3 regions of the Peribacillus asahii genome follow, and region 2 is predicted to be linked to each of the others. Evidence: riboswitches for the same ligand, from Rfam matches in the RefSeq annotation. Region 2 holds a riboswitch; each other region holds the start of a gene.
What was found. Region 2 has a riboswitch for cobalamin ahead of BAOM_RS23045 ((2Fe-2S) ferredoxin domain-containing protein). Riboswitches for the same ligand answer to the same signal wherever they lie in the genome.
Positions count from the first base shown of each region.

Region 1 (8,288 bases), 1.7 Mb from region 2:
ATCAGCCATTTCTGAGATAACAGTTTATTTGGAGCGCTAAAAAAACTTTCTTTTACGAGTTTAAGAGAAAAGGGCTTGAACTCTATTTTCGTTTCTTCAAATGGTGTTCTAAATTGTAGAAGTAGTGGTAGCAGCGCAAGAATGATGACCAATACATAAATGGCTTGCATATCCGACCATAAATACAGGGCTAGTGCAGGTCCGTACAATCCTGGTAGCACCGTAGAAAGTGAATACATGGCCATCCCTTGTCCACGATCCTTATCTCGTAAAATATCTGTAATCCCGATTTGCATCGACATAGAGAAGAAGGCTGTGACCACACCTTGGAGTGATCGAACAGCATACAAGCTATCCACTTCTAACCAGACATACAATACTAGTGCTAGTGCATGAACAATGAGTAACGTCCACATCACTTTTTTAACACCATATTTAGCAATCATTTGTCCAGCAAATGGGCGTAAGAACATACAAACAAACATGTAGAGCCCCATCATGATTCCAATCTCAGAGGTTTTAAAGCCATAATGCTCTGCCTGTAGAGGGAAAATTACAGTCAATACGGAATTAGCTGTAAAGAATAGCATCGATAGCAAATAGAGCTGGATCATTTTGAAGCTTATAGGTTTTACGTTCAACGGCTGCTCCTCACCTATTTCCCCTGATACTTGTATAGTTCCTCTTATTGAATTTTTGCTTCACTATTATCGATTCTCCTCTCTATTTCTTCACATCCCCATGCAATAAAAAACAGCTCCTACACAAGGTAGTAGCTGTGAAAACGATTCTATGTAAAAGTACATATTTGTACAAGTCATGCAAGTGTTCTAACATCTCCCTATCCTCCGTAGGTTTTTTCGATGTTGTAAATCACTGGCAGGTCTCCTGACTTATGATTATCACTAAACTACACCTTCCCGTCATTCGACAGTGGTTATTTGTAGGTAGCTCTCATTTACAGTTGCGGGACAGTACCGGACTTTCACCGGTTTCCCTTTTAAGCCAGATTAAACAATCTGGCACCAGCATTACATAATATTCGATTATGGAGTGCTATATCACACTTCACATATGTGTCAAGGTTTTCTAGTTGTTCCTTTAACACCAATATTTCCACTTACCGCGCTATAGCTTGGCGATCTAGACATTACTTCTGAAAAAACTGACTAAAATATCTAGTGTAATCAAAAGTTTCTTACTAGTTATTCTGTGGGTAATCCTGATTGCGGTCTTAAAACAAGAAAAATAGATGAAACATTTGCTGCTCTTAAGAGAATGGTCGATATCGCTAAGATCTTGAGGGAGCGTTACAAGCAAGAAGTTTTGAATGTGATTAACTAAGTTCGCATTCCAGTCTCCTTTAAAGAAGCTAATTCGAACAAGGTGATGGATGGATTCTTTTTGATTTTGGGCAAATTTCGCCTTTAGGTGAAGTTGCCTTTTTTTATCTATTATCACTGTAATGCTACTAACAGTTCTTATGTATTATGTTTCATTCCAAAAAACATCAGGATCATAATTTGATATAGCATAAATTTGCAATAACGAATATAATTTGTGATAGGTAAACTTTTTTTGATTTCATTTCCATGAAGTGAATATTTCCATTTTGAGAGAACATGTGTAATTTCTTTCTTATTTACTGTATTTCGTTTATAGATAGGGTTAGTGGCTGAATTTATCAAAAATTACTTAAGGTTGAAACTAATAAAATATAATAGTTTACAAATGATTTTCACTTAATCATGTTCAAGCTAGATAAGCTTTATATTTCATTATGAAGATAAAGAAAAATTTCATATGGTATTGGAATGGGTGTATTCGTTTAATTGCGAATACTTAAATGGGAAGCCGGTGCAAAATCCGGCACGGTCCCGCCGCTGTAAAGGGGAGTCCTATGTATAAGAGCCACTGGATAATATCCGGGAAGGCGCATAGAGATGATGAACCTAAGTCAGAAGACCTGCCCGTTCTAGAAATGCTGTTAAACCTACGGGAGATAGGGAGGTATTAGAGTGCTATGAAGACGAACTTGTTCTGAAGCTATAGGCATTTCTGACCTGATAAATTCTGGTTAGGAATGCTTTTTTTGTAGTTTATATTTTATCGAATAATTAAAATTTGTAATTGAAGGTGAGAAAATATGCTTTTAAAAAGATCTAATTTATTTCGTTCATTTGTTGGACTACTAGTAATGTTCACAATCTTTGTTGCTGGTTGCAGCAACACAACAAAAGATCAAGAAAATGCGTCAGATAAAGAAAAAACAAAAGTTGTTACTTTTTCTTGGCCGGGAGATATTGGTGACTTAAATCCACATACTTATTTTCCAAATGAATTTTTTTCCCAGGCTATGGTATACGAACCTCTTGTTTATTACGGTGAAGGTGGAGAAATTCAGCCTTGGTTAGCAGAGAGCTGGGATATATCGAAAGATGGAAAAGAATATGTATTCCATTTGAGAAAAGATGTTCAATTTTCTGATGGTTCGCCATTTAATGCTGAAATCGTTAAGAAAAACTTTGATACGGTTTTAGATAATCGTAAACAACATGAATGGGTGGAATTAATTAATCAAATTAAAAGTACAGAAGTAGTCGATGAATATACATTTAAACTTACTTTAAATAACTCGTATTATCCGACTCTTCAAGAACTAACTTATGTCAGACCTTTGAGATTTGTGGGCGAAGCTGCTTTTCCTGACAGTCAAAATACATTTAAGGACGGACTCAAGTCGCCGATTGGTACTGGTCCATGGGTATTGACCGAATATAAGAAAAATGAGTTTGCTGTATTCGAAAGAAACGAACAGTATTGGGATACTAAACCTAAAGTAGATAAGGTAGTTGTTAAAGTTATTACGGACGGCGAGTCTAGAGTATTAGCTTTTGAGAAAAAGGAACTTGATTTTATTTTTGGTAACGGCGTCATCAGCCAAGATTCATTCCAATTCTTGAAGAATTCTGGAAAATATGAAACCAAATTGTCAGAACCTACAGCTACAAGAACGCTGCTTTTTAACACAAATAACGAAGCTACTAAAGATCGTAAAGTTCGGTTAGCTCTCAACCATGCTTTTAATAAACAGGCTGTTATCGATAATATTTTTTATGGTATGGAAGAAAAGGCTGATACTTTATTTCCACCTGTTTTGGATTACACAAAGATTAATGTAGATCCTTATGAATATGATGCCGCAAAAGCAGAACAGTTATTGGATGAGGCTGGATGGAAAAAGGTAGAAGGGAAACCATTTAGAGAAAAAGACGGAAAAGAGTTGCAACTGGAACTTCTATTTAATAGTACAGACAACATTCAAAAGTCAATCGCAGAATTTGTTCAAGGTGATTTTAGAAAACTAGGGATAGATATTAAATTGATTAGTCAGGAAACAAATACTTTTTGGACAACCGCATTTGAAGGTAAGTATGATTTATTATTTACATCAACATGGGCTGTACCGTTTGACCCGCATTCTTATTTAGCTGCTATTACGACAGATTCGGAAAATGGAAGTCCAGATTACACTGCTTTACTAGGGTTACCTAAAAAGAAGGAACTAGATCAAAAAATTAAGAAAGTATTATTAACTACAGACGAAAAAGAGAGAAAAATGTTATATACAGATATTTTAACGACCTTGCATGAACAAGCTGTTTACTTACCAATATCTTATCAGTCTAATGTAGCCGTGTATCATAAAAATATTAGCGGGGTAGATTTTTTACCTCAAGAAGTTGAGGTGCCTTTAACTTCAATTGATGTTAAATAAATTGAGTATAATTAAAAACAACTTAAGGAGTACTACATGGGTTGGTTTATTGTTAAGCGTCTCACAAGTTTAATTCCAATAGTATTAGGAATCTCATTCATCACTTTTATCCTGATTTATTTAATTCCTGGAGATCCAGCAGTAGCCTACTTAAGGATGTCTAATATTCCACCTACGGATGAGGCCGTAACAGCCCTTCGAGTTGAGCTTGGATTAAATGAGCCATTATATATCCAGTATTTAGAATGGTTGGGGAAAGTGTTGCAATTGGATTTAGGAATGTCCTATGTATCCAAAAATGCTGTATGGGACGAGATATTGTTGCATTTATTTCCAACGATTCAATTAACAGGTGCTTCGCTTATCTTTATTGTTGTTATTAGTCTACCTATAGGAATAATTTCGGCTATTTACAAGGGGAAATTTGTTGATCAGTTTAGTAGAATAGTTGCCTTTGTAAGTGTCTCTATGCCTTCCTTTTGGTTTGGATTTCTTTTGATCTATTTATTATCTGTGAAATTAGATTTATTTCCTGTATTGGGGAGGGGAACTTTGGCTCATCTAGTGCTTCCCTCCTTAACGCTTGCTTTTGGTTATATAGGTACGTATATGCGATTGCTTCGGGCTAGTATGCTGGAAAACTTGAATGAGCCATTTGTTATGTATGCTAGAGCAAGAGGCTTGCGTCAAAGGTTAATCGTTAGCAGGCATGTTTTAAAAAAGTCCTTATTGCCTGTGATAACTGGACTTGGGATGAGTTTAGGGAACATGCTAGGCGGAGCGGTAATTGTTGAAACAATTTTTGCTTGGCCTGGCATGGGACAATTATTTGTCACATCTATTCTAAATCAAGATTATCCAATGATTCAGGGGTGTGTATTATTTATGAGCGTGATTTTTGTGGTCTGTAATCTTCTTGTGGATATTATGTATTCTTTCCTGGATCCCCGTATACGATGGGAAGGGGAGAAATAAGAGTGTTACAAGACGTGAAACGAAAGCTGTTATTACATAAGCTCATGATGATTAGCAGCATGATTATTTTATTCATGATGGTATTGGCTCTTTTTGCTCCTTTTTTTGCTCCTAATGATCCGAACTTGATTGATATTACGCAGAAACTGCAAGGACCTTCCTCCCAGTTTCCATTAGGTACTGATCATTTAGGGAGATGTATATTGTCTCGATTAATCTATGGAACACAAATCTCATTGGGAACAGCATTCCTTGTCATGGGATTAACGATGATGATAAGTATCCCGCTTGGTATTTATGCGGGTTTTAGAGGCGGTAAGGTTGATTATTTCTTCATGAGACTATGTGATACTCTCATGGCATTCCCAAGCTTTCTTCTATCCTTAGCTTTAATTGGAGTCCTAGGAACGAGTCTTAGTAATTTGATTTTGGCCATGGTGCTCGTTCAATGGGTTTTTTATGCTCGTGTTATTCGAGGGATGGTTCTTAGTGTAAAGAAGCAAAACTTTGTCTTAGCAGCTAAAATATGCGGGACACCAAGGCTCATTATTGTCATTAAACATATTTTACCTACCATTATCTCTCAAGTTATTGTATTAGTCTTTATGGACATAGGGGGAGTTATTTTATCTATTTCTGGCCTATCCTTTCTAGGCCTGGGCATACAGCCGCCGGAGGCAGAATGGGGAATGATGATTAATGATAGTAAGCCATTTTTTAGAAATAATCCTTCATTGATGCTGTACCCGGGGATGATGATCTTCATCGTTGTGATTGCTTTTAACTTGTTTGGGGAGGCCTTAAGGGATGCTCTAGACCTAAAAAAGGAATAGAAGGGAAGATGGCTTCTCCTCTTTTAACCGTAAAAAATTTGAATGTAGTCGTATCAACACCCCGTGGTTGTCATATTGAACTTGTAAAACCTTATTAAATCAATACTTTGACTGTTATTTCGCCCCCCGGACACGGGGCTCTAATCTTATCTACTTAAGTTTAAAAGATAATAAAGAGGATTATTAAAGTTATCAATTGTAATTTAATTTCGAAAATAAGGGAACTCTGCTCAATGTTGGAATTACTTTTATTGGTAATATTCAGCACTTACAATAACATGAATAATGATATGATTAGAACTAAAAAATTTTAAGGTCTGTATCCCCTTGCCTCCGATAACGTATTTTTTATCAATCGTAGTCAAAAACGTATTCAAAGAAATTTATAACAGACAAAATAGCCTTTTAAATGCTGGTATGACGTAATTTCCTATACAAACAGGTTCGGCTCACTGAGGTTCGAACCTGTTTGTATAGGTGATGTGTATCCTACGCTTAAAGCCCCCACTGATACAAGTTTCACTTTATAAAAAAGAATAAAACACAGGGAAACAGAGAGCGATTATAATACCAGCAATTGCCATCGCGACTCCAGCTACTGCTCCGGTGAATTCACTTTCTTGGGCAGCGTGAGCAGTACCAAGACCGTGGGCAATTGTTCCGTATGCAATCCCGCGAGCAAAAGGCATTGTGATATGGCACTTATCCATAATCCAAGGAGCAATCATTGTACCAAGAATGCCTGTTATAAGTACAAAGGCGGCCGCTAAATTTGCGTCCCCTTCATATAACGACATAATCTCAACGGCAATTGGGACCGTAACTGATTTTACAGCGAGTGCTTGAATCAGGTTTAAACCGAAAGAGAAAAGTTTAGCAATGGTGATGGCGATACATAAAGTGACGGCCAAGCCAAGAATAATGCCACTAATCGCTGGAATGGCATATTTTGCGACAATCGCACGATTTTTATAAAGTGGTACAGCTAAAGCGACTGTTGCGGGTCCGAGAAAATATGTGATGATGTCTTTCGCTACTACATAGTCTTCGAAATGTAAGTTGCTGATAAGTAAGGTTGATATGATAGCAACCGTACATAAAAAAACAGGTGTTGTCAGAGGTGATGGATATTTCATATATATTTTCTTTGCTAATATGTACGCAATAATGGTGATGCTGATGCTATAGATGGTGATGAACGTTTCCATGCTGTTTGACTTCTCCTTTCTGTGCAAGCTTTTGTACGGTTAATGCAGAGACGATAAAACCAACGATTAGACTGATGCCCAGAACAAGTGCTAAAGCCCATCCATAGCGGAAGAATAAAGCACCTAATGTCATTAAGCTAACGGCAATCGGGATAAAGAAAAAAGCGAGATGCTTGACAAAGAAGCTAGCTGTGAAATCCACCCATTCCAGCTTTATGACATTTGTTTGAAGCAGGATAAATAATAAGAGTATCCCAATAACGTTTCCAGGAATGGGTAAATGGAAGAAATCTGTGCATAAGTAACCAATTTTACAAATGGTAATAAGCACTATCAGTTGAATGATAAAAAGAAATCCTTTTTTCATCATAATTGAAACAAATCCTTTCGATTTTTTTGGAAAAATGTTCAAGTGATGTGTTTATTATACGAAAATATCATTATGATGAATAGAGTAATAATCAGAAAAGATTAACTTTTCAGTCAATAAATAAATCCCTTTACACAAATGGTAAAGGGATTTAAGTGCACTATGCCTCCATAAGATGTTGATCATTGTCATCATTTTGTCGAAGGATATGCAGCGTGTATAAATCTTTTGGAATTTCGAAAAGATCGAATAAATCTTCATTTTGGTTAATTTGTTCATATAATGCTTTTCTTGTTTCGTTTACTTTTATCGCATAAGGGAGTTTCTCAGCTGCCTTTAAAGAGCGAATATTTTTTTTGCGAATGCGCATAAATACGGTCTCTATACCAAGTTCAAAAAAGATTTCTTTAAAGAAAGCCTCTTTTGCAAGGGTATTATAGCCTTTTCCATGGAATGGTTTACCTAACCATGTACCGAGAAATCCTGCACTATTTTCCACATCATATAGGGAGATGCAGCCGATCGGATTATCCCATTCATCTAAAATTGTTCTTGAAATTAGTTCACCAGCTTCTTCAGCTTCAATCGTTTGCTTTGTAACAAAAACGTACTCTTCATAAGAATCTACTTTTTGGCGTACGAAAGGGAAGACATCTGGATGCGACATTAAATCATAAAGAGACGAACAATCAACAAACTCTCTTTTCTTTAACATTTCCATCCCTCCGCTTTGAGGGCAGTTCTATAGCGTAGCTGCCGCCCACCCTCGAAATTTTTTAAGTCGTTCATCAAAAAATTTCGGGGTGGGAATCGAACCCACTAGAACCGGGAAACCGGTGGCGCACCATTTGCCTTCCCTATTTTTATTGTCAGAAATATAATATGCTCTACCTTGCTATAATACTAAAAAAAAATGCATTTGGATATAGTAATTTTGCCTATTTTTTCGACTAAATTTTGTTATTTTTATTTTATGCAAACGATTGTTTTAATCATGCGTTTTTATTCAAAATTTTCCGGTAAATTGGAGGGATAAAATGAGGATTCCAAGAATCCAAACATATACGGCAAACCACTTTAACGATTGTTTTTTTAAGAAATCAATCATCCAAACAACAGCTATA
Region 1 is NZ_CP026095.1:3,002,004-3,010,291, reverse strand. It holds gene BAOM_RS14735 (MFS transporter) at 1-614, opposite strand, end outside; partial or broken gene BAOM_RS25625 (hypothetical protein) at 1-21, opposite strand, end outside; cobalamin riboswitch at 862-1,043, opposite strand; partial or broken gene BAOM_RS25575 (hypothetical protein) at 1,219-1,344, shown strand; cobalamin riboswitch at 1,800-1,988, shown strand; gene nikA (nickel ABC transporter substrate-binding protein) at 2,147-3,778, shown strand; gene nikB (nickel ABC transporter permease) at 3,815-4,753, shown strand; gene nikC (nickel transporter permease) at 4,735-5,586, shown strand; gene BAOM_RS14710 (LrgB family protein) at 6,111-6,794, opposite strand; gene BAOM_RS14705 (CidA/LrgA family protein) at 6,769-7,164, opposite strand; gene BAOM_RS14700 (GNAT family N-acetyltransferase) at 7,325-7,879, opposite strand; gene BAOM_RS14695 (undecaprenyl-diphosphate phosphatase) at 8,171-8,288, opposite strand, start outside.
Region 1: another riboswitch for cobalamin. It lies ahead of nikA (nickel ABC transporter substrate-binding protein); the one in region 2 lies ahead of BAOM_RS23045 ((2Fe-2S) ferredoxin domain-containing protein).

Region 2 (8,288 bases):
GAACTAGAAAAAGGAACTACGGTGCCTCTTGTCCCTAAAATCGAGATACCACCGATAATTCCTAATCGGCCGTTTAATGTTTTCTTCGCAATTTCTTCACCGGCCGGAACAGAAATCACAACTTTCACACCTCTATTAATCTGAAATTCGTCTAACGTCTGCTCTACAGTCGTTAAAATCATTTTGCGCGGCACTGGATTAATCGCCGCTTCACCGACTGGAACAGGAAGACCAGGCTTCGTCACCCGACCAACCCCGACTCCTCCGTCCAAAATGATGCCCGGTGTATCCGTCCAGCTCACGGTTGAAACAATCAGTGCTTGATGAGTCGCATCTGGGTCATCGCCTGCATCTTTAATCGTTTCACAGCTCACGGAGTCTTTGCCCATTTCACATTTTTCTATCGTGAAAGTCGCATTCCGTCCAATCGGTAAATGAATCGTTGCAGTTTCCTGCGCCTCACCAGTAATTAAAGCGGTTAATGCCGCCTTCGTTACTGCTGTTGAGCAAGCTCCTGTCGTATAGCCATGTCTCATTTCCGATGGATCTTTTTTCGCCTTCTTTTGCATGATTATACCTGATCAGCTAAAAGAGAAATCGCATTCAATGCCGCAACCGTAACCGTACTTCCGCCTTTCCGACCAACGTTCGTAATAAAAGGAACTTCAGTAATTTTAGCTAACTCCTCTTTTGATTCTGCAGCGGAAACGAAACCTACAGGCATTCCAATAATTAAATCGGGCTTTGCGATTCCTTCTTTAATTAAACGAATTAGTTCTAATAAAGCAGTTGGCGCATTTCCGATTGCATAAATGCCGCCTTCATTTTCACGTACTGCTTTTTGCGTCGAAATAATCGCGCGTGTTGTATTTTGTTTTTTGGCTTCAATTGTGACATCTTCGTCTGCAATATAGCAATGCAGGTCTCCGCCATATTTTTGAAAACGTTTTTTCCCTGTACCACTTTCAATCATTTGTACGTCCGCAATAACATGACGTCCTTTGCGAATCGCTTCGATTCCTGCACGTATCGCATCAGGATGAATAATAACGCTTCTTCCTAATTCGAAGTCTGCTGATGCATGAATAATACGGCGGACAATTTTCCACTCGTCTTCTGAGAAATTATGTGGTCCCATTTCTTCTGCAATCATGGCAAAGCTATAATCATAAATTTTGTCAGGATCTACTGTTAACGGTTTGAAATCTGTTTTAAAGTCCATTTTATTTTCCCCCTAATTGTTTATTCAAATTGTTAATCACATCTTCAAAGTTCGAATACACATTTTGATAATTCACATTTGGACGAGCAATCATAATCGTTTCAATGCCACACTCCAAAGCGGCTTCTAGCTTCTCGTCGACCGAGCCAACTTTTCCGCTTTCTTTCGTAATCATTAATGTGACACCGTATTGGTTATATAGTGCTTTATTTAACTCCTTTGAAAACGGCCCTTGTATCGCCACAATATTTTTTTGCTCAACACCTAACTCCGCGCATTTTTCCATATTGTCGATACGCGGCAGCATTCTCGCAATTAATCTAGTATTCTCTAAACCTATTAATTCTTTTGCAAAAATCTCTAATGTTTTACTACCTGTTGTTAGCATAATCACGCCTCGCTTCTCTGCAGCAAGCTTAGCCGCCTCAGCATAATCACTAACAACCGTTAATTGGTCATCATGGAATCGTTGGCTTTCTCGTTCATAGCGAATGTAAGGAACGTTTGCCTCTTTTGCTGCTTGAAGCGCATTTTTTGAAGCTTCTTCCGCAAATGGATGACTCGCATCGACAACCGCTTGAAATCCTTTTTCAGCAATTAATGCCGCCATATCCGCCGCTGTTAATCGTCCAATTTGAGTATCAATCCTGGCATCTTGCAAACTTTTCGCTGCTGATTCTGTCACGACTGTTGCTAGAACAGGCAAACCAGCTTTCTGTATCTCAATAGCTAATTCTCTTGCATCACTTGTGCCCGCCAAGAACAAAATCATTTTGATGCCTCCACCTCATGTGCATGTGCATGGTCATGGTCATGGTCGTGATCATGGTCATGGTCGTGATCATGGTCATGGTCGTGATCATGGTCATGGTCGTGATGGTGGTCATGATGGTGATGATGATCATGGTGATGGTGATGGTGATGATGCGCGTCACCATGCTCCTCGACATACAAACGATAGTTTTCTAAATCTTGAGTTCCTCTTGATGTTCCTTCCAATGCTTCTGCCACACGCTCTTTTAAAATTGTTTGAAGCTTCGGATGATAACCAAAGTAATCCGCTAACACAAACTCATGATTTGGATACTGCTCCTGGTAGCCTTCTAGCATCTTAGCCATTCGCTCCATTAAGATACCTGTAAACAAGAAGTATGGCAGCATAACCACTTTTTTGGCACCAAGCTTGATACAGCGTTCAATCCCTTCATCGACAAGTGGTGTCGTAACACCCATGAAAGCACTTTCCACCCATTTCACATTCAATTTCTCCCAAAGCAAACGAGTAATTTTATAAAAATCACTATTCGCATCGGCATCACTGCCACCGCGGCCAATTAATAAAACAGCTGTGTCATGATGTTCCGCATTTGTATCAAAGCCGATGCCTTCCAAACGATCGGTTAAGATCTCTAATGCTGCTGGATGAACATCAATCGTTTGTCCATATGTAAATTTCACTTCTGGATACTTAGTCTTTCCATCCTCAATTTCCGCAGGGATATGCAGCTTCGAATGACCCGCATGCAGCAAAATAATTGGAATAACAGCAACTTCTGTCGCTCCTCTTTTCACACAATTGTCGATCCCTTGTGAAATATTAGGTGATGCAAATTCCAGGAAACATGTTTCAATGATTAAGCCTTCATCCATTGTTGGAATCATCTTGTCTACAAAAATACGAACCTCTTCATTTCCAGCCTCTAATCGGCTTCCATGTCCAACAAACAATACTGCTTTCATTCACTATTTCCCCCTATTCATTAATCCTCACATGGTGCTGGCTCTATGTGAATCTTTGGTGCAATGTCTTGATATTGAAAACCTTGAATCTTTTTCGCACGCTTGAAGTATTTAAATAAGCGTTCATTAGGATGTGCGTTCTGCTTGTACTCTTCCACAATATCTGTAATTAATTCAACAAGGCGATCTGGCTCAATTCCCTCCGCAACGGGTTGACCTGGATGAGCTGTTCGTCCAACTGGTTTGGCGCCTACAAATAAGTCAAATTTCCCTCTGCGGAAGACAATTCCGATATCATCCATGACCGCACTATAACAAGCCATCCCGCATCCATTAAACCCAATGTTTAATTCTTTCGGCATCTCCATTCCACCAAGTACACGCTGCAATTCATCCGCATAAGGAATTGGTTCTTCTTTTTCTCCATCACAGAAATCACACGCTTTTAACGTCACAACATCGCCAATTGGAGACAGTAAAAAGCCAACGGATTGCAGTTTCTCTGTAATTAAATCCGGCTCAGTCGTCGGGATTTTTAATACAATTTTATGATTCGGCGTATATTCCATCGTTCCTTTTTCACCAACAACTTGTGCTAGTGTCATCATTTGCTGCGGTGTAAATTGCTTATTAGCAACACCTGGGCTAACCGCTAGTTCAAATATGGATTCTATATTTTGTTGAACGAACGATGAAGTTGTTGGCTTAACCACACTTTGACCAGATACTCTCGATAAAGCTTCCAACGCTACCTCGTAAGAAGTGCTCGTACTCTTCTTCTCAGGCGCTTTCGTCAGCAACCCAACAGCAGCTTCTCCGTAAGAGCCTTGCGTAAGTCCTGTTTCTTGATCCATCGCCCATGGCTCTGCTTCTTTTTTCAAGCGTTGATGCGGTTTTAACGGCTGCTTTTCTGAACCCAATGTATACTTTCTTTGATAGCCACGAGGCGTAATGATTTTATTGTCATATAAGAATGTCGATGAATTCCCAATTACAACAGTTGTCAGCATTCCAATATCATGATTCAACATTTCTGCTAAATTCGTAATGGTAATCTCCTGACGCTCGCGATACGCACTTTTCACTAGCCCTACCGGCGTATCTGGCGAACGATATTTCAGTAAAATCCGCTGTGTTTCAACAATTTGTCTTGTTCGACGACCACTACGCGGATTATAAAGCGCAATAACAAAATCCGCCTGTGCCGCTGCTTCAACTCGTTTCGCGATCAGCTCCCACGGTGTTAAGTGGTCACTCAAACTAATCGTACAAGAGTCATGCATAACGGGTGCCCCAAGTAATGATGCACAGGAATTAATCGCTGAAATCCCAGGAATAATTTCAATTTCAACACCTGTTGCTTCTTTCCATCCCTTTTCAATTAAGACCTCATACACAAGGCCCGCCATTCCATAGACTCCTGCATCACCGCTTGAAATAACGGCTACTTTCTTGCCGTTTTCCGCTTGTTTTACCGCTTCTTGTGCACGCGATACTTCTTCTGTCATTCCTGTACTAATAATCGCTTGATCAGTTAATAAATCTTGAATCAATTCCACGTATGTTTTGTAACCGATAATGAAATCACTTTCTTGAAGTGCTTCCACAGCTCGCGTTGTAATATGTTTAAAGTCCCCTGGACCAAATCCAACAACAAACAGTTTCCCTTTTTGTGCCATACAAATATCCCCCTTCGTAATCCGTAATCTAGGATTCTACTTTTTTCTTTGAAATCCCTACAATAGCAGCTGCTGCTGGATTAGGTGACATTTCTCCATTCACAAATTCATATACTTTGTGTGTTTCAAGACTAGGTTCATGCATATCCCGAACAATTTGGCGGCCAATTTCAGGCGAATCAACTCGATACCAATTACCCTCTGGATAGGCAATAACGATACAAGCATCTTTGCATCGTCCATTGCAACGAGTTCGTGTCGTATGAATCTCTTCATCCAATCCTAGTAAACTAATTTCATCACGAACGGCTTGTGTCACTTCTTCGCCACCTTTTCTCATACAACTACTTCCGTTACAGATCAGTAGATGAGACTTTGTACCTTTTAAATTCCAAGTTGTCATATGTTTCCTCCTATTAGGCAGAAGAGAATAAAAAAAACCTTAACTCTCTTGAGTTAAGGTTTTTAAAAAGCTAAAAAATAACATGTACTAGCATAAACATGCCGCTCCATATATTTGACAGCCTCTACCCTTCCCTCCGAAAAGTATTACTTTTTCACTTAAAAGCAGGTTTCCTGGCTTACGCTTCTCTTTATTCTTGTCCCTTCCCGGTTTGCACCAGTGGTATTGACAATTTCATCAGCGTTACAGTAGCGGGGGCTGCATCGGATTCTCACCGATTTCCCTATTATCCCTAGCATGACACTTTGGGCACTTTTAAATTTATATTCAATTGTTTTATAACAATATTCTCTCAATTCGTAAAACTGTACCTATCATATACCATCTTTTTAAAATTTTAAATAGATAATTACAACTTACATATAAATCTAGCCTGTACAGGGAAAATAGTTCAGCAAATATTCTCCGCTTTTTGTTCCATTTTTTCTAAAAAAATCAATATTTTTCTATATTTCATTTTTGAAATACAATCATTAAAAAAATTTTTATAGAAGAAGCAATTCTCTCATGGTACACTATGCTAGAAATCTTAAAACTTTATAAACTTTACGGTGCTAAATTTTGATATTTGGCTTAAAAGGGAAGTCGGTGCAAGTCCGGCGCGGTCCCGCCACTGTAATGGGGAGCATCATTACTTACGTAAGAACCACTGTCTACTCTAAGATGGGAAGGTTGTAATGATGTCGTGATCCAGAGCCAGGAGACCTGCCATAAAGAGTAAAACTGTTTCAACCTACGAGGATGGGGATACGGATATATAGCTAGTCAGTGTTTTTTAATCACAGTCCTGCTACTATTCAGTTATGCACTTCTTTCAAGGATGAAAGAAGTGCTTTTTTGTTTTGTACATAATTTTACAAAGCTCAGACGCACTCTCACGTTCTTCAGGGATAACAAATGAGGAGGTGATGGCAGCGGCAAAAAAGTACGTAAAACGCTGCCGATTGTTTTTCTAGAATAGCAAAGATTAAAAAGGAGACCTGTATGAAAACATTGAATTGGAAAGTTCTTTATTTTATCGCATTATTGCTTTTCGTTCCTAATAAAGCCTCCGCTATGCATATTATGGAGGGATTCCTCCCTATTGAATGGGCAATCTTCTGGTGGGCGGTTACCCTCCCATTTTTAATTCTTGGTTTCCGTTCGATTCGTAAAAGCATCAAAGAAAACCCTGAAACAAAAATGATGCTTGGTTTGTCAGGGGCTTTTGCCTTTGTTCTATCCGCACTGAAAATTCCATCCGTTACCGGAAGCTGTTCTCACCCTACTGGAGTTGGCTTAGGTACGGTGCTGTTTGGACCATTTGCAATGAGTATCGTCGGATCAATCGTCTTATTATTTCAAGCTTTATTACTTGCTCATGGAGGATTAACAACGCTTGGAGCGAACGCTTTTTCCATGGCCGTTGTTGGACCGATTATCGCCTATCTTGTATATAAAGGCGCAACAAAAGCTGGCTGGTCTTTTTCCGTGGCTGTTTTCTTAGCAGCAGCACTTGGCGATTTAGGAACATACATCATGACGTCTGTTCAACTTGCTTTAGCATTCCCTTCTGAAGTTGGCGGTTTCATGGCTTCTTTCACTAAATTCGCTGGAATCTTTGCGTTAACACAAATTCCATTAGCAATCAGTGAAGGTCTATTAACTGTTATTGTTATGAACTTCTTAAAAAAATATAATGTAAGCGAATTGAAAGCACTGCGCGTTCTAACGAAGGAGGCCCGTTAAGATGAAAAAAAATCTATTACTGCTCGGATTAGTAGTCATCCTAGCGATTTTCCCTCTGTTTATTCAAAAAGGAGCTGAGTTTGGCGGAGCTGATGGCGAAGCAGAAGAAGCCATTGGCGAAATCAATTCAAGCTATGAACCTTGGTTCTCTAACATCTGGGAGCCGCCAAGCGGGGAAATTGAAAGCTTATTATTCGTTCTTCAAGCAGCAATTGGAGCTGGATTCATCGGCTACTTTATAGGGTATGCAAGAGGAAAACATAAATCAAAAAAAACAGAAAGCCCATCTAAACATGTTGTTAATCGATAAATATGCGTATTTCAATCGTCTAAAGCATATTCACCCCGTAGAGAAGATGACATTCGCGCTATTCCTTCTCCTGTTTGCTTTAACTGTCAAAGACACGATTGTTTCACTCATCACCTTCACTGTGACGAGTGCTTTTATCATTTTGGGGGCAAAAATCCCGCCTCGTTATTATATTAAATTGCTGCTTCTTCCAGGGTTCTTCCTTTTATCAGGAATATTCACGATTCTTATTTCGTTTGCTAGTGTTGAAACGGTGACTCCTGACACACTATGGTCTGCGGAGTTAGGTAATTGGAAAGTATTCATCACAGAAAACAATATTGAAATAGCAATGAATCTTATTTTTGTTGTATTGAGCAGTATAAGCTGTTTATACTTTTTAACGTTAACAACACCCGTTAATGCGATTCTTCAAGTGCTGCGTAAACTAAAGGTACCGCAATTACTCATTGAAATAATAGAAATTACGTATCGCTTTATTTTCGTGTTTTTAGAAACGGCCATACATATTTATCAAGCTCAAAATTCTAGACTTGGCTATATGACAACGAAAAAATGGCTGCATTCGCTTGGGTTATTAATTTCTTCTTTGTTTATTAACGTTTTTAAACGAGCGAAAGAGCTGACAATCGCAATGGATTCACGTGGATACACAGAGGACATTATGTATATAGACGACAACTATCAGTACTCAGCTGTAAATTGGCTAATTATTACGACCATTATCGCTAGTATCGTGGCGGTCTATCTATTATTTGGAGGGACTTTATAATGGACGAGCTTTTTTTCAAAATTGACCAGCTCACCCATCGTTATGTCGATGGTACAACAGCGTTAAAAAATCTTTCTCTCTCCGTTAAAAAAGGGAAGAAAATTGCCCTATTAGGAAACAACGGAGCCGGTAAATCCACTTTATTTCAACATTTAAACGGAATCTTGCAGCCCACAACAGGCTCCATTTTATTCAAGGGAGAACAGGTGCAGTATAATCGAAAGTTCTTGATGACATTAAGAAAGCAAGTAGGTATTGTCTTCCAGGACCCCGATTCACAGCTGTTTTCTGGAAATGTACGACAAGATATTTCGTTTGGCCCAATGAATTTAGGCTGGTCGCAGGAAAAAGTACACAAGCAAGTAGAATGGGCA
Region 2 is NZ_CP026095.1:4,681,504-4,689,791, forward strand. It holds gene BAOM_RS23020 (cobalt-precorrin-5B (C(1))-methyltransferase) at 1-569, opposite strand, end outside; gene BAOM_RS23025 (precorrin-8X methylmutase) at 572-1,222, opposite strand; gene cobK (precorrin-6A reductase) at 1,224-1,994, opposite strand; gene BAOM_RS23035 (sirohydrochlorin chelatase) at 1,991-2,962, opposite strand; gene cobJ (precorrin-3B C(17)-methyltransferase) at 2,983-4,641, opposite strand; gene BAOM_RS23045 ((2Fe-2S) ferredoxin domain-containing protein) at 4,670-5,044, opposite strand; cobalamin riboswitch at 5,191-5,376, opposite strand; cobalamin riboswitch at 5,637-5,831, shown strand; gene BAOM_RS23050 (energy-coupling factor ABC transporter permease) at 6,089-6,832, shown strand; gene BAOM_RS23055 (energy-coupling factor ABC transporter substrate-binding protein) at 6,834-7,142, shown strand; gene cbiQ (cobalt ECF transporter T component CbiQ) at 7,126-7,914, shown strand; gene BAOM_RS23065 (energy-coupling factor ABC transporter ATP-binding protein) at 7,914-8,288, shown strand, end outside.

Region 3 (8,288 bases), 2.1 Mb from region 2:
TTGTTTTTATATGAAAAAGAGGTAATGAGAGATTTTGAATAAGACAGGTTATGAACTAATAGAATAGGAGGTTGGAGGAATAAGTAGTAGTGAAGAATCCTATCAATTGAATGTTGATAAATTTGTTTTAAGAAAACATTAACTTTGAAGAAACTCCTCTTTTTCTAGTAAAATAAGAAAAACCAAATTTTTCTAGAGGTGTATATGATGAGATGGAAAAAAACAATGCTAACGTTTGGAATTTGTTCTACCTTATTACTTGGAGCTTGTTCTAGTAAAGAAGAAAGTCATGATAATCATCCAATTCATACGGAACATACAGATTCAGGTGATATTCGTGAAGAGACAAGCGGGGTAGAACAAATGCCTGAATTTCTAGCAGATAAATCAGAAGATATGCAGACAATCTATGTAGCTGCTGCTAAACATCAAAAGCTATTAGAGCAAATCCCCTGTTACTGTGGATGTGGGGAATCGGCCAATCACAAAAACAATTATGACTGCTTTGTGTTTGAAAACAAAGAAAGCGGAGCTGTTGTCTGGGATGATCATGGGACTAAATGTGGTGTCTGTTTAGAAATTGCCGCTCAGGCAGTAGTTGATTTTAACAACGGAAAAACGGTAAAAGAAATACGAGAAGCGATTGATCAACAATATGAAGAAGGATATGCAAAGCCAACGGATACGCCGGAAGTGTAAAATTATTATTAATTTAGTAAAAAATGCATTGAAAAAAATAGGGAAAAACTGTAATATAAGTACATCATAAATCGAAAGGGTGACCGTAGGACGATGATTAACTAATCCTGTTTTGAAGAATAGATTCGTTATATAATACGAAGTTATTTTTGAATGGGATTAGTCTGTACTTTAAAAAAATCATTGAAGTTGTAGTACATGGTGTACTACGTCTTTTTCCATGGTTTTAGACGACCTTCTATCCAAAAATAACGGATGGGAGGTTTTTTGTTGTCTCCCATAATCATTAATAGAAAAGGGGACTGTTATGTCACAATTATTGAAAAATCGATTTGTTCAAGCGATTTTCCTATCCGCTTTGTTTCTTCAAATAGGCATTTGGGTGAGGAATTTTGCGATTTTGTTATTTATTATGGAAAAAACAAATGGAAATGCTTTTGCTGTTTCCATGATCTCTGTTGCTGAATTTGCTCCGATTTTTATTTTTTCTTTTATTGGCGGGACATTTGCTGATCGTTGGCGGCCAAAAAGAACGATGGTATGGTGTGATATATTAAGTGCTATTTCGGTTTTTGCGGTAGTTCTCACACTAGTGTTTGGTTCTTGGCATATTGTCTTTTTTGCTACATTGATTTCGTCGATTTTATCGCAGTTTTCTCAGCCGTCGGGGATGAAACTATTTAAGATGCATTTAAGCCCGGAATTGCTGCAGTCAGCGATGTCGATTTACCAAACGATTTTTGCTGTCTTTATGGTGCTTGGGCCTGTTCTTGGTACGATGATTTTCCAACAATTTGGAATCGTTGTGTCGATGGTTGTTACAGGAATAGCCTTTCTTCTTTCTGCAGTGATGCTTCTATTCATTCCAGCTGACCATAAAACAGAGGATGAACAAAAAGCTACAACGTTACTTGAAGATATGAAAAGCGGAATTCGTTATGTTCTTGCTAAAAAGGAATTGAAGCTACTTGGAATTTGTTTTATGGCTGCAGGACTTGCAATCGGACTTATTCAACCTTTAGCCGTTTTTCTTGTAACAGAACGATTAGAGTTAGCAAAAGAAAATTTACAATGGCTGTTAATGGTGAATGGAATTGGAATGATATTGGGGGGAGCGGCTTCTGTTATATTCTCTAAATCTCTTCTTCCGCAAAAGCTTTTAGTAATCGGGATGCTAGCCAATGCAATTGGGATGAGTGTGATTGGCTTTTCAACAGACCTTACATTAACTCTTGTCGCTGAATTTGTGAACGGATTTTTCCTCCCATGTATTCAAGTCGGCATTAATACGATGATTTTACAAAACACAAAATCAGAATTTATTGGAAGAGTGAACGGTACGTTAAGTCCGCTTTTCTCTGGAGCGATGGTGTTAACAATGAGTACTGCTGGTATTTTAAAAGAAATGTTTTCAATTATTATGATCTTTGAAGTAGCAGCGATTCTATTTATTATCGGGCTTTTGTTTATTCTACCAATCTATAACATGCAAGCATCAGAGAATGTTGAAGGAATGTTATCAAAAGAGTAAAATCTTGACTTATTATATGAGTCATGGTAATTTAGTTTCGGATAACAATAGTATTAGACATATTATCTAAACGCCATATTGGTGCTTCCATGTGGAAGAGAATAGGGAAATCGGTAAAACGATGCGGAGCCCGCCACTGTAGTTGAGGAGTCGCTGTCATAGCCACCGGATTATTTCCGGGAAGGGACAGACTGACGTTGAATCAGAGCCAGGAGACCTGCCAGTATTGGATGTTCTGAGATTTGGCAAATTCTCAGCCTATTTAGGCTGGGAATTTTTTTATTGTCTAAAAATTGGAGGGATTAGTATGAATAAGTTAAGTGAAGAAGAAAAAAGTGGAGTCTATAAAGCGATTTTTAATCGAAGAGATATTCGGACCTTTTTACAAACACCAATTCCGGATGAAACATTATATAAACTATTAGAAGCGGCTCACAGTGGCCCATCAGTTGGATTTATGCAGCCATGGAATTTTATCATTATTAAAGATGACGAAACAAAGAAAAAGCTAGCTGCGATCGTTGAAAAAGAACGACGCGCACTCGCCATTCATTATGAAGGAACGGACCGCGAGTTAACCTTTTTAGATTTGAAAATTGCCGGAATTCTTGAAGCACCTGTCACAATTTGTGTAACATGTAACCCATTCAGTGCCGGTGACCATGTACTAGGAAGAAACTCGATTCCAGAAACGGATTTAATGTCCACAAGCTGTGCCATCCAAAACATGTGGCTTGCTGCCTATGCAGAAGGACTAGCAATGGGCTGGGTGAGCTTTTATAAAAAAGCTGATGTCAGAACGATTTTGAATATTCCCTATCATGTGGACCCAATCGCCTTACTTTCCGTTGGTTATACGGAAAATTATCCAGATCGACCTTTGCTAGAGATCTACAATTGGGAAAAGCGGCAACAATTGGATGGATTGATTTTTGAGGGGGAGTGGGGAGGTCGCTCTAAATAAGTCAATGACTATGTATTTTGTAAATAGATAAGTGTATTTATAATGATATTCGTTGAAAGTTTAAGAGGGGAATCCTGTTGACTTTGAATAACTATTGCTTTTAAAAAAATTGCGAACCTCCATCAATGTAGTGTATACAGGGGGGTTCGCGAATATCTTTCTTTATAAAACAACCATACCAACTTATCCCCACTACGGCATAGTATCCTCCTTAGTTAGAAGATGAGGATTGAAACTGATAAGTCTGTACAAAAATCCCGTCTCCCTCCAACCATTCAGCGATAAAAACATCTTTATAATCTGAAATATTTTGTGATGAGAGTTGCACCTTTAACCAATGTTCATCAAATCCTAAATCTTTTAGTTCATCCCACAGTACTTCCCCATCACGAATGAGCGTAACAGGAACGTAAACAGGTGTCCCTGAAAGATTGAAATCCTGCAATGTTGTTTTCTTTCTGATACTGTGGTTTTTTTAAAATGCTAATAGAACCGTTCGCCTCTAAATAACAAAAGGCGACTTCTCGAATCGAAAAGGTTTCACTTTGCCGAAGTAAGCTTTGTAACTGATTAATATTCATCCGATTTTTCCTCAACTCTTCTCGGTCAACCACTCTATTTTTAATAAGAGCAGATGGTTTTCCTTCAAAAAGGCCACGAAACCATAAAGATTTTTGTCCAAGATATTCGACTATAAAGAGCAAAATTCCCCATAATACCATGGAGTATATAACATAAAGAATCCCAATTTGATGATCGTATAAGGCGTTGCCTAGTAATTCTCCTAATACTATAGCGGAAATAAAAGTGAAAGGTGTAATTTGATTAATAATTTTCTTGCCAACGAATTTGATGATTATAAAAAGCAGAAAAAATCCCGCAATCAGTTCTATTGTTAAATGCATGATTTTCATGCTATACATACTCCAATCTTTAAACATGATGATAACATTCCTATTTATCTCCAAATCGTAGCTGTTATAATACGAACTTTTTGTAAAAAAAACCATAAAAAGGGTATTGATATATGAATTTTCGAAATAGTCATGCTAATATAAAAGTATATTTCAAATATTTGGGAGAGGGGTACTCGTATGAACATTCAAGATTCAATTGCCATTGTAACGGGTGGAGCTTCTGGTCTTGGGAAGGCGACGGTACAACATATTGTGGAAAATGGCGGAAAGGCCGTCATTCTTGATCTTTTTGAAGAGAATGGTGCGCAACTTGCTAAGCAGTATGGTGAGTCCGTTTTGTTTGTGAAAACCGATGTAACGAAGGAAGAGGACGTTCAAAGAGCTGTCGACCAAGCCGTTCAGCGATTTGGGCAGATTAATACTGTTGTCAATTGTGCGGGGATTGCTATTGCAAAAAAGGTTTTAAGTCGTCGAGGGATTCATGAATTGGAAGCGTTCTCAAAAGTGATTTCTGTTAATTTAATTGGCACGTTTAATGTGATTCGTTTGGCTGCAGAGAAAATGGCTCAAAATGAAGCAAATGAATCAGGAGAAAGAGGGGTTATTATTAACACCGCTTCAGTTGCTGCTTTTGAGGGCCAAATTGGACAAGTTGCATACAGTGCTTCAAAAGGTGGAGTCGCTGGGATGACGCTTCCGCTTGCCCGTGAATTTGCTTCAAATGGCATTCGTGTCGTATCGATTGCGCCAGGCTTATTCCACACACCGATGGTTGACGCGTTACCGGAAGAAGCGATGATTGCTTTAGGAAAAACGGTACCATTCCCATCTCGTCTTGGTTATCCAGAAGAATATGCGAAATTAGCAGAAAGCATTATAACGAATCCGATGCTGAATGGGGAAACGATTCGTTTAGATGGCGCGATTCGCATGCAGCCGTAGACAAAATGATGATGTTGCCTAGAGGAGGACTGACAGTTGAAGCATCCATATTTAACAGATGATCATGTTATTTTTCGACAATCATTGCGTAAGTTTTTAGAAAAAGAGGCTGTTCCTTTTTATGAACAATGGGAAGAAGATCGAATCATTCCACGTTCATTTTGGAAAAAGCTTGGGGAACAAGGATTTTTAGCTCCAGATTTACCAGAAGAGTATGGTGGTTCAGATGTGGATTGGGGCTTTTCTGTTGTGGTCAATGAAGAGCTTGAACGAGTTGGTTCGAGTTTAATTGGCGTAGGTTTGCATAACGATATCGTCGTTCCGTATATTTCTGCTTATGGAACTAGAGCACAAAAATCGCGTTGGCTGCCAAAATGTACGACAGGAGAATGTATTACTGCGATTGCGATGACGGAACCGGGAGCAGGATCGGATCTTGCTAGTATTAAAACAACAGCTGTCTTAGATGGCAATCATTATATTGTGAACGGGCAAAAAACATTTATTACAAATGGAATTCATGCAGATTTAGTGATTGTCGCTTGTAAAACCGATCCAAACGCAGTTCCTAAGCATAAAGGGGTTAGCTTATTAGCGATTGAAAGGGATACGCCAGGTTTTTCAAGAGGCAGAAAATTAAACAAAGTTGGTCTACATAGTCAAGATACAGCAGAGTTGATCTTCGAAGATTGTCGTGTGCCAAAAGAAAATTTAATTGGTGTAGAAGGCAAAGGTTTTACTTATTTAATGGAGAAATTGCAACAAGAGCGGCTTGTTGTTGCAATTTGTGCGCAAGCAGCATCAGAGGATATGCTTCAAGAGACGATTGAATATGTGAAAAGTCGCGAAGCGTTTGGAAAGTCCATTAGCAAGTTTCAAAATACCCAATTTAAAATTGCTGAAATGGCAACAGAAATTAAAATGGGAAGAGCCTTTCTCGACCAATTAATCGCAAAGCATATCGCTGGTGAACATGTAGTAACCGAGGTATCTATGGCTAAATGGAAATTAACAGAGATGGCTCGAAACATTTCAACTGCCTGTATGCAGCTTCACGGTGGATATGGATATATGGAAGAATACAAGATTGCTAGACGCTATCGAGATATTCCTGTAGCCAGTATCTATGCCGGTACAAATGAAATTATGAAAACAATCATTGCCAAAAATCTAGGGTTGTAACCGTTTAGAGGGGGAAGTAGGATGCGCGAAGTGGTCATTGTTGAAGGAGTACGTACACCAGTTGGAAGAAGAAATGGGGTTTTTAGAGATATTCGTCCAGATGATTTAGCTGCAGAAGTGTTGAAGAAGTTAGTGGAGAAGACAGGCATTGATGCAGCGATAATCGATGATGTCATTCTCGGTTGTGTCTCACAAGCAGGAGAGCAAGCGGGTGATATTGCGCGCGTTGCTTCGTTAATTGCGGGATATCCGATTGAAGTTCCAGGTGTAACGCTGGACCGCCAATGTGGATCTAGTCAACAAGCTGTTCACTTTGCCGCTCAAGCGATTCTTGCCGGCGATATGGATGTAATAGTTGCAGGCGGAGTAGAAAATATGTCGCGCGTACCAATCGGTTCGAACTACCAAGGTACTAAAACAAGTCAAAAATATTTAGACAAGTATGAAGTGATTCATCAAGGGCTTTCTGCGGAGCGGATTGCTGAGAAATGGGGAATCACTCGTGAAGAATGTGACCAATTATCTGTAGAAAGTCATGAGCGCGCTCTTCGTGCACAACGTGAAGGATATTTTGAACGAGAAATCATCCCGATTGTTGGAAGTGATAAAGAAGGAAATCTAACCGAAGTGAGGGAAGATTCCGGTCCACGACCAGGAACGACGCTTGAAGTGTTAGCCGGGTTAAAAACGGTGTTTAAAGAAGATGGTGTTATTCATGCGGGAAATTCAAGCCAAATTAGTGATGGTGCAGCTGCGTTACTTTTAATGGAACGAAAGAAAGCAGAGGAGCTTGGCCTAAAGCCTCGTTTTAAAGTACACACTCGCGTTGTTGTTGGTTCAGATCCAACCCTGATGTTAACGGGTCCGATTCCAGCAACTCAGAAAGTATTAGAGAAATCAGGACTTTCCATAGACGATATCGATGTGTTTGAAGTGAATGAAGCATTTGCGCCCGTTGTGTTAGCTTGGTTAAAAGAAACAGGAGCTGATCCGAAAAAAGTGAATCCAAATGGTGGGGCGATTGCGCTCGGTCATCCGCTTGGAGGCAGCGGTGCTCGTTTAATGGTGACGCTTATGCATGAACTAGAACGTACAGGTGGAAGATATGGGCTGCAAACAATGTGTGAAGGCCACGGTATGGCAAATGCAACGATTATTGAAAGACTAGATTGATCATTTATTTATATTGAAGGAGGGAAAAAGGATATGTCCAAAACGATTAGCGAGATTTTCGAAAAGACAGTAAACACATTCCCTAACAAAGAAGCACTATACGATGTCAGAAGAAATAGACGCTTCACCTTCAAAGAATGGAACAATCAAGTAGATGCCTTGGCCAGAGCTTTAAAGAAGGAAGGAGTTAAAAAGGGAGATCGGGTGTCAACGTATCTTTATAATAATGAAGAGTTAGCAACCGCTTTCTTTGCTTGTGCTAAAATTGGAGCGGTATTTAATCCAATTAATTTTCGTCTAATGGCTGAGGAAGTTGCTTGCATTCTACAAGATGCCGAGCCAAAAGTAGTCTTATTTGAACAATCGTTAGAATCGGTTGTTTCTGCATTAGAAGAGCGTTTTCCAACAATAGCATTTTGGTATATTGACGAAGATACTCCATCTTATGCAGCCAATTATCATGAAAAATTATCATCAGCCCCTAATCTAGTGCTAGATGAAACAGTAACAGAAGACGATTGGTATGCGATTATGTATACGAGTGGAACGACCGGAAGGTCAAAAGGAGTTGTTCATCTTCATAAAGAGATGGTTATCCAAAGCGATATTTTATCAAAGGCACAAAAGTTAGACAGTGATGATGTAGGCTTAATTACAGCTCCAATGTTTCATTGTGCTGAGCTGCATTGTGCTTTTTTGCCGAGAATTCGGGCCGGCGCTAAAAATGTCATTTTACATCAATTTAAGCCAAACACGGTATTAGAACTGGTTGAAAAAGAAAAAATTTCAAAGCTTTTTGCCGCTCCAACGATGTGGAATATGCTGCTGCAGGAAGAGTTATCAAAGTATGATTTACGCAGCTTAAAAATAGGTTTATATG
Region 3 is NZ_CP026095.1:1,990,641-1,998,928, forward strand. It holds gene BAOM_RS09645 (PCYCGC motif-containing (lipo)protein) at 208-699, shown strand; gene BAOM_RS09650 (MFS transporter) at 1,007-2,230, shown strand; cobalamin riboswitch at 2,293-2,469, shown strand; gene bluB (5,6-dimethylbenzimidazole synthase) at 2,538-3,194, shown strand; partial or broken gene BAOM_RS09660 (DUF421 domain-containing protein) at 3,406-4,108, opposite strand; gene BAOM_RS09665 (3-hydroxyacyl-CoA dehydrogenase) at 4,289-5,053, shown strand; gene BAOM_RS09670 (acyl-CoA dehydrogenase family protein) at 5,090-6,235, shown strand; gene BAOM_RS09675 (thiolase family protein) at 6,257-7,408, shown strand; gene BAOM_RS09680 (fatty acid--CoA ligase) at 7,442-8,288, shown strand, end outside.
Region 3: another riboswitch for cobalamin. It lies ahead of bluB (5,6-dimethylbenzimidazole synthase); the one in region 2 lies ahead of BAOM_RS23045 ((2Fe-2S) ferredoxin domain-containing protein).